One region of the Micromonospora sp. NPDC004336 genome, then DNA from elsewhere that is predicted to be linked to it. Evidence: riboswitches for the same ligand, from Rfam matches in the RefSeq annotation. Region 1 holds a riboswitch; the other holds the start of a gene.
What was found. A riboswitch is a leader RNA that binds a small molecule or an ion and turns the genes downstream of it on or off. The one in region 1 is predicted to bind cobalamin.

Region 1 (6,855 bases):
ACTCCGTCCCGGGGCGCCGGGCGGCCACCGCCGCCCGGCGTCCCGTCGCGGCCGTCGCCCGGCGCCGGATCACCGCCGGCGTCCGGCGCGGGATCGACGCCGGCGGCCGACGGCTCGCGGCGGGCGGGGCCGAGCGGGGCGCCAACCCGGTCGAGTTGGCGGTGGCGCTGCCGGCGATCCTCCTGCTGCTCTTCGCCTCGATCCAGACCGCCGCGTGGTTCGTCGCCCGCTCCACCGCGTTGAACGCCGCGCAGAGCGCGGTCAACGCGCAACGGCTGCACCAGGCGCCGCCCGGCTCCGGCGAGGCTCGCGCCGTCCGCTTCCTGCGCGTCGCGGGCGGCTGGCTCGTGGACTGGGACGACCCCGGCCCGAGCTGCGAGACCAGCGCCACCGAGGTGACTTGCACGGTGCGCGGCCGGTCCCTGTCGGTCGTACCCGGGGTCGACTTCCCGGTGCGCCAGACCGCGCACGGGACGGTGGAACGGTGGACCACGCCGTGAGCCGGACCGCCGAGCGGGGCTCGGTCTCGATCGAGGTGGCGGTGCTCGCCCCGGCCTTCGTCGCGCTGATCGTGCTGGCCGGCGTCGCGGGGCGTACCGCCGTGGGGGCCGAGGCGATCGACGCCGCCGCCCACGACGCGGCCCGCGCCGCCTCGATCTCCCGGGACGCCCGCACCGCCCGCGCGGAGGCCCGGCAGGCGGCCCGCCGGCAGCTGGACTGGCGCGGCCTGAACTGCGTCGGCGCTCCGGAGGTGACGTTCAGCGGCGCGGTACGTGGTCGGGCCACCACCTTCGACGCGGCGTTCCGCAGCCCGGCCGGGCAGGACGCCTCGGTGACCGTCCGGATCGCCTGCACGGTCTCCTACCAGGACCTGCACCTGTCGGCCCTGCCGGGAATGCCCGCCGGCACGCGGGTGTCGGCGAGCTTCACCTCGCCGCTGGACCGCTACCGGAGCCGGGGATGATCGCCCGTCGCCGCCGGCTGCCCGGTCACGACGACGGGCGGGTGAGCGTCTTCCTCGCCGTGGCGATGGTGGGGATCCTCGCGGTCATCGGCATGGCCTTCGACGGCGCGGGCCAGTTGCGCGCGTTGCAGCGCGCCGACAACCTCGCGGCCGAGGCCGCCCGCGCCGGCGGCCAGGCCATCGACCGGGCCACCGCCATCGAGGGCGGGCCGACCCGGATCAACCGCCCGCAGGCCCGCCGGGCCGTCGCGGACTACCTCGCCGCGGCCGGCGCCACCGGCCACACCGTCAGCTTCCCGAGCGTCGACGGGGAGACCCGGGTCCGGGTACGGGTCACCGTCACGCACCGCCGAGCCATGCTCGGCCTGTTCGGCTTCGACGAGACCGTCACCGTCTCCGGCGAGGCGACCGCGCGGCCGCTCACCGGGGCACCGTAGGAAGGGAAGGCAGCCATGGCCGCATCGGGGCGTTCCGCCGTACGGCGGACCGGACGCATCCTGACCGGGTTCGGCGCGCTCGTCGTGCTCTGCGCGGTGCTGGCCGGCGCGCCGGTGGCGCTGCTCGCCCTCGCCGGCAATCCGCTGCCCGACCACCTGCCCACCGTCGCGGAGATCGGCGCGGCCCTGACCAGCCGCGACGACGGGAGCCTCTTCCTGCGCGCCCTGGCGCTGGCCGGCTGGTTCGGCTGGGCCACCTTCGCCTTCTCGGTGCTGGTGGAACTCTGCGCACAGGCGCTGCGCCGTCCGGCGCCCCGGCTGCCCGGGATGAGCCGCCAGCAGCGCGCCGCCGCCGCGCTGGTCGGTTCGGTCGCGCTGATCGTCGCGGCCAGCCCGGCGGCGAGCGCGGCCACGGCGGTCGCCGGCCCGTACGCCCTGCCGGCGCCGACCACGGCGGCCGTCGCGACCGTCGCGGCTCCGGCGACAGCGGCGGGCCCGGCGGAAACGGCGACCACGGCGGCCGTCGCGGCTCCGAGGGCAGCGGCGGCGGGCCCGGCGGAAACGGCGGCTCCAAGGGCAGCGGCGACGGCTGCGACACCGGCGGCAGCGGCGGCAGCGGCGACGGGTCCGGGGGCAGCGGCGACGGCTGCGGCTCCGGCGAGTCCGGCGGCAGCGGCGAGTCCGGCGGCAGCGGCGGCGGGCCCGGGCGACCGCCCGGTGGCGGGTCCGGCCGACGGCCCGGCGGTGTACCGGGTGGCCCGGGGCGACCATCTGGGCACGGTCGCCGAGCGCTACCTGGACGACTTCGGCGACTACCGTGAGCTGGCCGCGCTGAACCGGATCGCCGACCCGGACCGGATCCACCCGGGCCAGTTGCTGAAGCTCCCCCAGGAGGCCGAGGACCGGGGTGCCCGCCGGCACGCCAACGGCCGCCTCGTCGCCCGCCCGGCGCCGGCTCCCCGGCCAGCGCCCGAACAGGGTGCCCCGGAGCGGACGACGCCGGCCCCACCGGCGGAAGCGCCGGCCCCGGCGGCGGAGGCCCCGGCGCCCGGCGACGACGGTCCTACGGTGACGGTCGGGGCGGCCCGGCCCGGCGAGCCCGACCGGGTGAACCGGCCGCTCGCGGTCACCGCCGTCCTGGCGGTGGCGAGCATCGTCGGCGCGCAGATCGGCGCGGTCCTGGGCCTGCGCCGCCGCCCGGCCCACGTGCCGGCGGGCGCGGCCCGCACCGGAGCCGCCCGCCGCTCGGGCACCGGCAGGACAGGGCGCGCGGGCACCGGCGAGGCGAGGCGCTCAGGCACCGGCACAGCGCGCCGCTCAGGTACCGGCGAAACGGGCCGCTCAGGTACCGGCGGCGTGGGGCACGGCGGGGGCGGGCACGCGACCGGCCGCCCGTCCGGTGGGACGGGCGTCGGCGCCCAGGCGCGGGCGCATGCCGAGGCCGTCGGCGACATCCCCGTCGGCCGTCATCGCCGCCCCTGACGCGTCCGCCACGTCCACCCGGTCCGGCCAAAACGTGGCCCCTGACGCGTCCGCCACGTCCACCCGGTCCGGCCAGGACGTGGCCCCTGACGCGTCCGCCACACCCACCCGGTCCGGCCAGGACGTCGCGGACGCCGTGACCACCCGGAGCATCCGGTACGCCGGGACACCGGCACGGACCGACCCGCCGAATCCGGTCCGGTCAGGACGTCGCCGGCCTCCTCCGCGACCGGCGGTCAGGGAAGGCGGGCCTCCAGCATGCCGTCCACGACGCGGGTCGGCAGGATCTGCTGGTCGTTGCCGGACGGCCCGTGCACGACCTCGCCGCCGTTGAGGCGGAACGTGCTGCCGTGCCAGGGGCAGACCACGCACTCGTGCCCGTCGACCTCACGCACCTCGCCCTGCCCGAGCGGGCCGCTCTGGTGCGGGCACCGCTCCAGCATCACGGTGACCTCGTCGCCGTGCCGGTAGAGGATCACCGAGACGTCGTCGATCTCCCGGGTGATCAGCTTCCGCTGCGGCAGGGCGGCCATGTCGGCGAGCGCGTGCCAGCCGTCGCTCATCCGGTGCAGCTCGGAGATGCTCTGGTTGACCTGCGCGCCCTGCTTGTACGCCAGGTGCCCGCCGATGTAGGCCCCCATGCTCGCGGCGCTGAGCCCGAGGAAGCCCAGCGTACGGCCGAGGTTGTGCCGGCCGGACATCCGCGCGGCGACGGAGCCGGCGTAGAACGCCAGGCCGACGCTGTTGGAGGCGGCGTGCACCAGGCCGATCCGGCGCTGGTCGCGGGCGAGGGCAGCCCAGTCGTTGAGCCCGGCGACCGCCGCCGGCAGGGCGCTGACGGTACCCAGCGCGCACAGCGTGGTGGCCGCCCGACGCTGCCCCGGCATCAGGTCCAGCACGGCGGTGCTGATCCACGCGCCGACCGGCACCTGCACCATCGCCGGATGCAGCGGGTGCCCCAGCCACACGCCGTGCAGCAGGTCCCTGACCCGCTGCGGACGGAGGGTCGCCTGGACGGCGCGCTGCAGCCGGTCGCCGATCCGGTCCAGCCCGGAGGCCTGCTCGATCTTCGTCATCAGTGCTCGCACCCGTACCGACTTCCCGGCAGGAGCGGCCGCAAACCGGTCGCCGGTGACGGATCCGCAGCCGTACGTGACGAGGCACCTCCCGGCCCGCAACCGGACGCGCGGCACGTGGCGACGTGGTGAACGCCCGCCCTCACGACCGGCGCCGGCCCGCCGACGCCCCCCCCCCCCGCAACGAAGATCCGGACAGCTTCCCGGAAAGAGTGGCCTCGGCACCGCTCGGATACCACTCTTTCCGGGAAACTGCGCGACCGCCCGAACGCCCGAACACCCGACCGCCCGACCGCCCGCTCGACGCCGGACGGGGCACGCGACGGGCGGGGGCGTCAGGGGGTCGGTGGGGTCCAGCGGTCGTGGTGGATCGCCTCGGCCAGGGGGCGTTTCTGGCGCCAGCCGTGCCGGGCCAGGTCGGGTACGCGCTCGAAGTGGGTGACCGGGCCGACGCAGAGCCACGCCACCGGCCGGACGCCGTCGGGGATCCCGAGCAGGTCGGCGAGCCACGGCTCCCGGTAGAAGGACACCCAGCCGACGCCGAGCCCTTCGGCGGTCGCGGCCAGCCAGAGGTTCTGGATGGCGAGGCAGGCGGAGTAGAGCCCGGTGTCGGCGATGGCGTGCCGACCGAGCACGGCGGGGCCGCCCCGGGCCGGGTCGTAGGTGACGACCACCGACAGGGTCGACTCCAGCACGCCGTCGATCTTGATGCGGGCGAACCGTTCGGCGGCCTCCCCGTCCAGCGTGGCGGCGAACGTGGCCCGTTCGGTGTGCACGTGCTCGTGGAACCGGCGCCGCAGTTCCGGATCGCGGACGACGACGAAGTCCCAGGGCTGGGAGTAGCCGACGCTCGGCGCGGCGTGTGCCGCCGCGAGCACCCGGTGCAGCGTCTCCTCCGGCACGGGCGCCCCGGTGAACTGGGCGCGTACGTCCCGGCGGAGGTGGATGACGTCGTACAGATCCAAGGCAGGCTCCCGCTGCGCTCGGCCCACGCCCCGGGCGTGGGCACCTGACGCGAGGCCGGTCTTCGGACTCCCGGATCGTCGCCTGGCCGCCCGCCTTCCCAGCCCGTCGGCCAGTGGCTGCGCTTTCGCGCGTGGACGGTGGCTCCCCGGTCACCGCGGCGGGCCCGTGCCGGATTCGCACCGGCTTCCCGATTCTCCCCGCTCGCGCGGGGCACCTCACATGATCGTGCCGTCCGGCATGGTAGCGGGACCCGCCACGCGTCGCCGCCGGCCGGGGACCACCCGGCCAGCCCGACGACGGCCAGAGACCGCCAGGCCAGCGCCACCGACAGGCGGCGACCACCCGGCCGGCGCCACCGACAGGCGGCGACCACCCGGCCAGCGCCACCGACGACAGGCAGCGACCACCCGGCCGGCGCCACCGACAGGCAGGGACCACCCGGCCAGCGCCACCGACAGGCAGGGGCCGCCGGGTCGGCGTGGGAATCCGGTCGCGGCGCGCGTCGTGGAAGAGCACCGTGGTCCGGGTGTACGCGCTCGCCTCCCGTCCCCTGCCGGCCGGCCACCCGGCTGCCCGGCCGACCGTCGCCCTCGGCCGGCCCCGGGCCGTGCCGCCGCCCCTGCTGATGCTGCTGGGTATGCTCTCGACCCAGGTCGGGGCGGCCATCGCCAAACAACTCTTCGGCAGCACCAGCGCCGGCGGCACGACCACGCTGCGGCTCGGCTTCGCCGCGCTGATCCTGCTGCTCGTGGCCCGGCCCGGGCTGCGGCTGGGTTGGCGCGCCGCCGGCCTGGTCGGGGCGTTCGGGCTCAGTCTCGCGCTGATGAACCTCGCCTTCTACGCGGCCCTGCACCGGGTGCCGCTCGGCGTCGCCGTCACCATCGGGTTCGCGGGGCCGCTGCTGGTCTCGCTCGCCGGCAGCCGCCGCGCCGCCGACGTGGCGTGGGCGGCCCTGGCGGGCGGCGGGGTGCTGCTGATCAGCGGGCTGGGCGGCGCCGGGCTGGACCGGGTGGGGCTGCTGCTCTGCGCCGCCGTCGCGGTCGGCTGGGCCGGGTACGTGCTGCTCGGCAAGGCGGTCAGCGCCCGGGTGCCGGGCAGCCGGGGCCTCGCGCTGGGGATGGCCGTCGCCGCGCTGGCCGTCCTGCCGTTCGGGGTGGCGGACAGCGGCACGGCGCTGCTCGACCCGTGGACCCTCGCGCTGGGCGTCGCGGTGGCGCTGCTGTCGTCGGTGCTGCCGTACTCGGCGGAGCTGGCCGCCCTGCGCCGCATGCCGGCCCGGGTCTTCGCGGTCCTGCTCAGCCTGGAGCCGGCGATCGGCGCGCTGGTCGGGCTGCTCCTGCTGGGCGAGCTGCTGGCCTGGCCGCAGGTGGTCGGGGTGGCCTGCGTGGTCGGCGCGGCGCTGGGCGCGACCCTGGTCGGCGGCCGCCTCACCCCCGGGGAACGCGACGCACGCCGGACCGCGCGGCCGGTGAGCTGACGGCCCTGGCGCCGCCGGCACCGCCGGGGGCATGCTGTCCCGATGGGCGTACGGGTCGAACGCGACGGGCCGGTGACCACGGTGATCCTGGACCGGCCGGCGGCGCGCAACGCTGTCGACGGGCCGACGGCCCGGGCGCTGGCCGACGCGTTCCGCGCCTTCGAGGCGGACGGCGACGCGGCGGTGGCCGTGCTCTGGGGCGCGGGCGGCACGTTCTGCGCCGGGGCCGACCTGAAGGCCATCGGCACGCCGAGCGGCAACCGGGTGGAGCCGGCGGGCGACGGCCCGATGGGGCCGACCCGGATGGCGCTCGGCAAGCCGGTGATCGCCGCCATCTCGGGGCACGCGGTGGCGGGCGGGTTGGAGCTGGCGCTCTGGTGCGACCTGCGGGTCGCCGAGTCCGACGCGGTGCTCGGGGTGTTCTGCCGGCGCTGGGGGGTGCCGCTGATCGAC
Region 2 (6,855 bases), on a different contig from region 1:
AGCAGCCGCTCGGTGATGCCGCGCAGCGCCCACGGGTTGGACCGCTCCAGGAACTCCCGGGTGGTCTCGTCGAAGACGTACGCGGCGGCGAGGTGCTCGTACATCCAGTCGTCGACGACCCCGGCGGTGGCGTCGTAGCCGAACAGGTAGTCGACGGTGGCGGCCAGCTCGAAGGCGCCCTTGTAGCCGTGCCGGCGCATCGCGGCGATCCACTTCGGGTTGACCACCCGGGCCCGGAACACCCGGCGGGTCTCCTCGCCCAGGGTGCGGGTGCGCACGTCGTGCGGCATCGCCGAGTCCCCCACGTACGCGGCCGGGGCGGCGCCGGTGAGGTGGCGGACCATCGCCACCATCCCGCCGTGGTACTGGAAGTAGTCGTCGGAGTCGACGATGTCGTGCTCGCGGGTGTCCTGGTTCTTGACGGCCACGGCGATCCGGGCGAAGGAGCGTTCCATGTCGGCGCGCGCCTCCCGCCCGTCCAGCCCCCGGCCGTAGGCGTAGCCGCCCCAGACGGCGTACACCTCGGCGAGGTCGGCGTCGCTGCGCCAGTTGCGGGCGTCGATCAGCGGCAGCAGCCCGGCCCCGTACGCGCCCGGCTTGGAGCCGAAGACGCGGGCGGTGGCGCGCCGCTCGTCGCCGTGCTCGGCGAGGTCGGCGGCGACGTGGGCGCGGACGAAGTTCTGCTCGGCGGGCTCGTCCAGGGCGGCGACCAGCCGCACCGCGTCGTCGATGAGCGCGACCACGTGCGGGAAGGCGTCGCGGAAGAAGCCGGAGATGCGCACGGTCACGTCGACGCGGGGGCGGCCCAGCTCGGCCGTCGGCACCACCTCGACGCCGGTGACCCGGCGGGACCGGTCGTCCCAGGTGGGACGGCAGCCGAGCAGCGCGAGCACCTCGGCGACGTCGTCGCCCTGGGTACGCATGGCGCTGGTGCCCCAGACGGTGAGCCCGACGGAGCGCGGGTACTCGCCGGTGTCGGCCAGGTGCCGGGCGAGCAGCGAGTCGGCCAGCGCGACGCCGACGTCCCAGGCGTTGCGGCTGGGGATGGCCTTCGGGTCGACGGAGTAGAAGTTCCGGCCGGTGGGGAGCACGTTGACCAGGCCCCGGGTGGGCGAGCCGGACGGGCCGGGCGGCACGAAGCGCCCGTCGAGCGCGCCCACCACCCGGTCGATCTCGTCGGTCGTGCGGTCCAGCCGGGGCACCAGCTCGGTGGCGGCGAAGCGGAGCACGGCGGCGGCGTCGGGTACGGCCCGGCCGGTGACCTCCTCGACCACGGCGTCGACCTTGTCGGCGTCCCAGCCGAGGGTCTCCATGCCGACGACCAGCCGGCGGGCGAGGCCCTCGATCAGGTCGACGGCGTCGGCGGCGGTGCCGGCGGGACCGTCGACGGTGTCGGTCAGCGCCTCGGGCAGCGCCAGCCGCCGCCCCGGCTCGGCGAGCAGCGCCTGCTCGTCCAGCCCGTACGCGGCGGCGAGTGCCTGGCGCAGACCGGGCAGGGCGCGGGCGCCACCCCAGACCTGCGGGGCGCGCAGCACGGCGAGCACGAGGTTGACGCGGGGCTCGCCGGTGGGCGCGGCGGCGAGGACGTGCAGGCCGTCGCGGATCTGCACGTCCTTGACCTCGCACAGGTAGCCGTCGAGGTGCAGCACGAAGTCGTCGAAGTCGTCGGCGGCGGGCATGTCCTCGGTGTGCAGGTCGTGGTGCAGCTCGGCGGCGCGGACGAGGTCCCAGATCTGGGCGCGCACGGTGGGCACCTTCGCCGGGTCGAGCGCCTGCACGGTGGCGTACTCGTCGAGGAGCTGTTCCAGCTTCGCCAGGTCGCCGTACGTCTCGGCGCGGGCCATCGGCGGCACCAGGTGGTCGACGACGACGGCGTGCGCGCGGCGCTTGGCCTGGGTGCCCTCGCCGGGATCGTTGACGATGAACGGGTAGACCAGCGGCAGGTCGCCGAGGACGGCGTCGGGGGCGCAGTCGGCGGCCAGCCCGAGGCCCTTGCCGGGCAGCCACTCCAGGGTGCCGTGCTTGCCCAGGTGCACCACGGCGTCGGCGCCGAAGCCACCGTCGGCGGCGGGCGCGGCGAGCCAGCGGTACGCGGCCAGGTAGTGGTGGCTCGGCGGCAGGTCCGGGTCGTGGTAGATGGCGATGGGGTTCTCGCCGAAGCCGCGCGGCGGCTGGATCAGCAGCACCACGTTGCCGAAGCGCAGCCCGGCGAGCACGATGTCGCCGCCGTCGGTGTAGAGCCCGCCGGGCGGCTCCCCCCAGTGGGCGAGCATCCGCTCCCGCAGCTCCGCCGGCGCCTGCGCGAACCAGCGCCGGTACGTCTCCCCCGGCACCCGTGCCTCGGCGGCGGCGAGCTGTTCCGGGGTGAGCCACTCGACGTCGTGTCCCCCGGCGGCGATGAGGGCGTGGATGAGCCCGTCCCCGTCGTCGGGCGTCGGGGCGTCGCCGAGGTCGTAGCCGGCCTCGGCCAGGGCGGCGAGCAGCCGCACCGCCGAGGCCGGGGTGTCCAGGCCGACTGCGTTGCCGACCCGGGAGTGCTTCGTCGGGTAGGAGCTGAGCACGACCGCGAGCCGCTTCTCGGCGTTGGGCACGTGCCGCAGCCGGGCGTGCCGCACGGCGGTGCCGGCGACCCGGGCGGCCCGCTCCGGGTCGGCGACGTAGCTGGAGAGCCCGTCGGCGTCGATCTTCTTGAACGAGAACGGCACGGTGACGATCCGGCCGTCGAACTCGGGGATCGCCACCTGCATGGCCGCGTCCAGCGGGGACAGCCCGGCGTCGCTGGCGGCCCACTGCTCGCGGGTGCTGGTGAGGCAGAGCGCCTGGATCACCGGCACGTCGAGGGCGGCGAGCGCGCCCACGTCCCAGGCGTCCTCGTCGCCGCCGCCGGAGGCGTCGGCGGCGACCGCGCCGCCGGCGGCGAGCACGGTGACCAGCAGGGCGTCGCAGCGGCCGAAGAGCCCGAGCGGTCCGGCGCCGGCGGTGAGGCCGCGCAGCGAGCCGCAGTAGATCGGCAGGGGGTTGCCGCCGGCCGCGTCGACGGCGTCGGCGAGGGCGTCGACGAAGCCGGTGTTGCCGGCGAGGGCGTGCGCCCGGTAGAAGACGATCCCGACGGTCGGTCGGCCCGGGCGCGCCGGGCGGTCGCCGTGCACGCCGTAGGTGGGGGTGGGCGCGGGCGCGGCGAACCCCTCGCCGGTGAGCAGCACCGTGTCGGAAAGGAAGCGGGCTAGCTGGGCGAGGTTCTCCGGCCCGCCCTCGACCAGGTAGGCCAGGGCCCCGGTGGCCACCCCGGAGGCCACCGTGGACGCCGCCATCAGCTCCGCGTCCGGCACGGCCTCGCCGCCGAGCACGACCGTCGGCACGCCGGAGGCGAGCACCGCGGCCAGCCCGTCCGGCCACGCCTGCCGGCCGCCGAGCAGGCGTACGACGGCGAGGTCGACGCCGTCGAGCAGCGCGGGTACGGCGTCGGCGGCGACCCGGGCGGGGTTGGCGAGCCGGTAGTCGGCGCCGCTGGCGCGGGCGGCGAGCAGGTCGGTGTCGGCGGTGGAGAGCAGCAGGATGCGCACGAATGGCTCCGGAGAGTGACGCCCGGGTCGGCGCGGGGGCGACCGGGGCGAAGGCGAGGGGTGGGCGCGGTTCAGCGGTGCCGGCGGGCCGGGTGACGGCTCAGCGGCGGGCCGGCGGGGTGGCGCGGCCCGGTGCGGGCGTCAGGGACGGGCGACGCGGGCGCGGCGCGCGGCGGAGCGATCGGCGGACACGACGCGGCCGACGGCGGGCAGGACGCGGCCGAGAGTGGGCACGGCGCCGCTGGCGGCACGGCCGAGGGCGGGCACACGACGGCGCGCGGCGCGGCGGCCGGGCGAGGTCGCGGGGATGCGGCTGCCCGTCGGCGCGCTGGCACGGCCGGGCACGATGCGACGATGATCGTCGATGGCGGAGACGCGGTGCGTCATCGGGTCCTCCTCGGGTGTCCACGCCCTGGGGTCACTCCCGACGGCCGAAGTATCCTGGCTCCCGGATCGACGCTCACCCCCGGTCTTCCAACCGCGCACGCACGGCCGTGACTCACGAGGGGGGATCACTCCCCGGTGACAGTGGCGGGACCGCGCCGGAATCGCACCGGCTTCCTTCACTGCCGTCAGGCCGCGAATGCTGCCACACCCCCGGGCCGCCGGTCAACGCCACCCCATCCGGCCACGAGGGAGCGACGATCGATCGAACGCCGACGATCGAGCGTTCGGGGTGGTGCGCGATTCCGCAATGTCGCCGGTCGATGGCTCGGCGATTCGCGCCAGGCCGGCTCCGCGCTCCCGGGAAAGGCGTCCCGGCCGCGCCCGCGAGCAGGCCGTCCGCCGCCCGACGCGGTCGGCTCGTCGGGACCGGTCCGCCCTTCCCACCAGGCGCGGCGCGGCGCTCGGGCGGCGGCTCCACGTTGCCGCCGGGACGTCGCCGACGTTGACGGCGGCCGATGTCGCCGCTCACCGGTCGGCGAGGCCCGATTCGTAGCCGGCGATCACCAGCTGCGCCCGATCGCGGGCGGCCAGCTTCGTCATCAACCGGCCGATGTGCGTCTTGACCGTGCCCCGGCTGAGGTGCAGGTGCCGCTCGATCTCGGCGTTGGACAGCCCACGGGTGATCAACGTCAACACGTCCCGCTCCCTCGGGGTCACCCCGTCGAGCCGGTTCGGCGCCCGCCGTGCCGCCGGCATCCGGGCGAACTCGGCGATGAGGCGGCGGGTGACGCTCGGCGCCAGCAGCGCCTCGCCCGCCGCGACCACCCTGATCGCGTCGAGCAGCCGTACCGGTGGGGTGTCCTTGAGCAGGAAGCCGCTCGCCCCCGCGCGCAGCGCCCGGTACACGTACTCGTCGAGGTCGAACGTGGTGAGGACGAGCACCCGGGGCGCGTCCGGCAGCGCGGTGACCGCGGCGGTGGCGGCGAGGCCGTCCAGCTCCGGCATCCGGATGTCCATCAGCACCACGTCGGGCGAGTGCGTCCCGGCGAGCGCGAGCGCCTCGCGCCCGGTGCCCGCCTCGGCCACCACGGTCATGCCGGGCGTGGCGTCGACCAGCAGGCGGAGGGTACCGCGCAACAGCGCCTCGTCGTCGGCCAGCAGCACGCGTACCGGCTCACTCATCGGGCACCGTCGGGGTGAACGGCAGCCGGGCACGGACGGCGAAGCCGCCACCCGGCTCGGCGCCGGCGGTCAGGGTGCCGCCGTGCATCGCCGCCCGCTCCCGCATCCCCCGCAGGCCGTGCCCGGGCGGCCCCGCCGCGCGCCCCGCCGGCGCGTCGTCGACGACGGCGACCACCAGCTCCCCGGCCCCGGTGGCGACGGTCAGCCGGCAGCGGGCCGGGCCGGCGTGGCGCAGCACGTTGGTGAGCGCCTCCTGCGCGATGCGGTACGCCGAGGCCCGCACTGCCGCCGGCACCCGCGACAGGTCGGCCGCCCGGTCGACGGCCACGACGACCCCGGCGGCGCGGACGTCCTCGACGAGCCGGTCGAGCTCGGTGAAGCTCGGTGCGGTGTCGGCCGGGTCGCGCAGGGCGCCGAGCACGACCCGGACGTCGTCGAGGGCCGCCCGGCTGACCCGCTCGATCGCCGCCAGCGCGGCCCGCCCCTGCCCCGGATGGCTCTCCGCGAGATGGTTGGCGACCGCCGCCTTCATCGCGATCAGGCTGAGGCTGTGTCCGACCACGTCGTGGATGTCGCGGGCGATGCGCAGCCGCTCCTCGGCCACCGCCCGGTCGGCACGCAGCTCGGCGACCTGGGCGGCGTGCCGTCGCCGGGCGCGTACCGCGCGGGCCAGCGTCCACGAGCCGGCGAGGACGGTCGCGGCGTAGAGCAGGACCGGCGCGGGAGTGGCGGTGAACGACTCCTGCCCCGAGGGGGTGGGGACGACCGGCAGCCCGGGGACCGTGGCGCCCACGACCGCCCCGGCGGTGACGGCCGCGAGTGCCCCGACGAGCGCCGGCACGGCCCGCCGGGCGGGGGCGGACAGGGCGACCGGCCAGAGCGCGTACGCGATCGCGAACACCACGGCCTCACCGGCGGTCCCGACTGCGGCCGCCACCGACCCGGCCAGCGCCACGACGACGAGCACCGGCACCGGCCGGCGGCGACGCACGACCAGCGGAGGCCCGCACAGCAGGGCCAGGCCCACGGCGAGCGGCGCGGGCGTCCGGACCGCCGTCAGGAGCACGAGGGCGACCCCCACCAGCGCGTCGAGTGCCGTCAGTCGCCGCGGCCCGAGCCGTCCCCAGGTGACCACCGGGACACCGTATCCACGGGCGCGGCGCCGGGCATCGGACCACGGTCCGATGCCCGCTGCCGACCGCGGTCCGATGTGCGGGGACGCCCCGGCGGCCGAGACTCCGGTCATGAGCACGCGACTTCTCGTCCTGGCCGGCGCGCTGGCGCTCGCCGCCGCGCCGGTCCCGGCGCCGCCGGTCGGCCCTCCGGCGGGGGTCGACGCCGCCGCCGCCGACGCCCTCGTCCGGAAGTACCGCGAGGAGACCGGCGTGCCCGGCGTCGCGGTAGCCGTCACCCGGGGGACGGCGGTGGTGCACGCCGCCGGGTACGGGCACACCCCCGCCGGTGACCCGGTCACGGCGCACACCCCGATGGCCGTGGCGTCGCTGAGCAAGTCGTTCACCGCCCTCGCCGTGCTGCAACTGGTCGAGGCGGGCCGGGTGGAACTCGACGGTCCGGTCCACCGGCACCTGCCGGAGTTCACGATGGACGATGCCCGGGCGGCCCGGATCACCGTGCGGCAACTGCTCGACCAGACCTCCGGGATGTCCGACACGACGTTCCCCGCGTTCAGCAGGCGGCAGCCGGCCTCGCTGCGGGAGGCCGT

Region 2: linked by a shared signal. The riboswitch ahead of ACWENR_RS26250 (hypothetical protein) and the one ahead of bluB (5,6-dimethylbenzimidazole synthase) in region 1 are both predicted to bind cobalamin.

The regions. Positions count from the first base shown of each region.
Region 1 is NZ_JBSGDY010000008.1:66,807-73,661, reverse strand. Features, by position in the region: gene ACWENR_RS03730 (TadE/TadG family type IV pilus assembly protein) at 69-500, shown strand; gene ACWENR_RS03725 (TadE/TadG family type IV pilus assembly protein) at 485-964, shown strand; gene ACWENR_RS03720 (pilus assembly protein TadG-related protein) at 961-1,401, shown strand; gene ACWENR_RS03715 (LysM peptidoglycan-binding domain-containing protein) at 1,417-2,883, shown strand; gene ACWENR_RS03710 (Rieske 2Fe-2S domain-containing protein) at 3,120-3,959, opposite strand; gene bluB (5,6-dimethylbenzimidazole synthase) at 4,295-4,924, opposite strand; cobalamin riboswitch at 4,961-5,158, opposite strand; gene ACWENR_RS03700 (EamA family transporter) at 5,443-6,402, shown strand; gene ACWENR_RS03695 (crotonase/enoyl-CoA hydratase family protein) at 6,445-6,855, shown strand, end outside.
Region 2 is NZ_JBSGDY010000179.1:1,010-7,864, reverse strand. Features, by position in the region: gene cobN (cobaltochelatase subunit CobN) at 1-3,563, opposite strand, end outside; gene ACWENR_RS26250 (hypothetical protein) at 3,705-3,950, opposite strand; cobalamin riboswitch at 3,998-4,127, opposite strand; gene ACWENR_RS26245 (response regulator) at 4,476-5,132, opposite strand; gene ACWENR_RS26240 (sensor histidine kinase) at 5,125-6,267, opposite strand; gene ACWENR_RS26235 (serine hydrolase domain-containing protein) at 6,377-6,855, shown strand, end outside.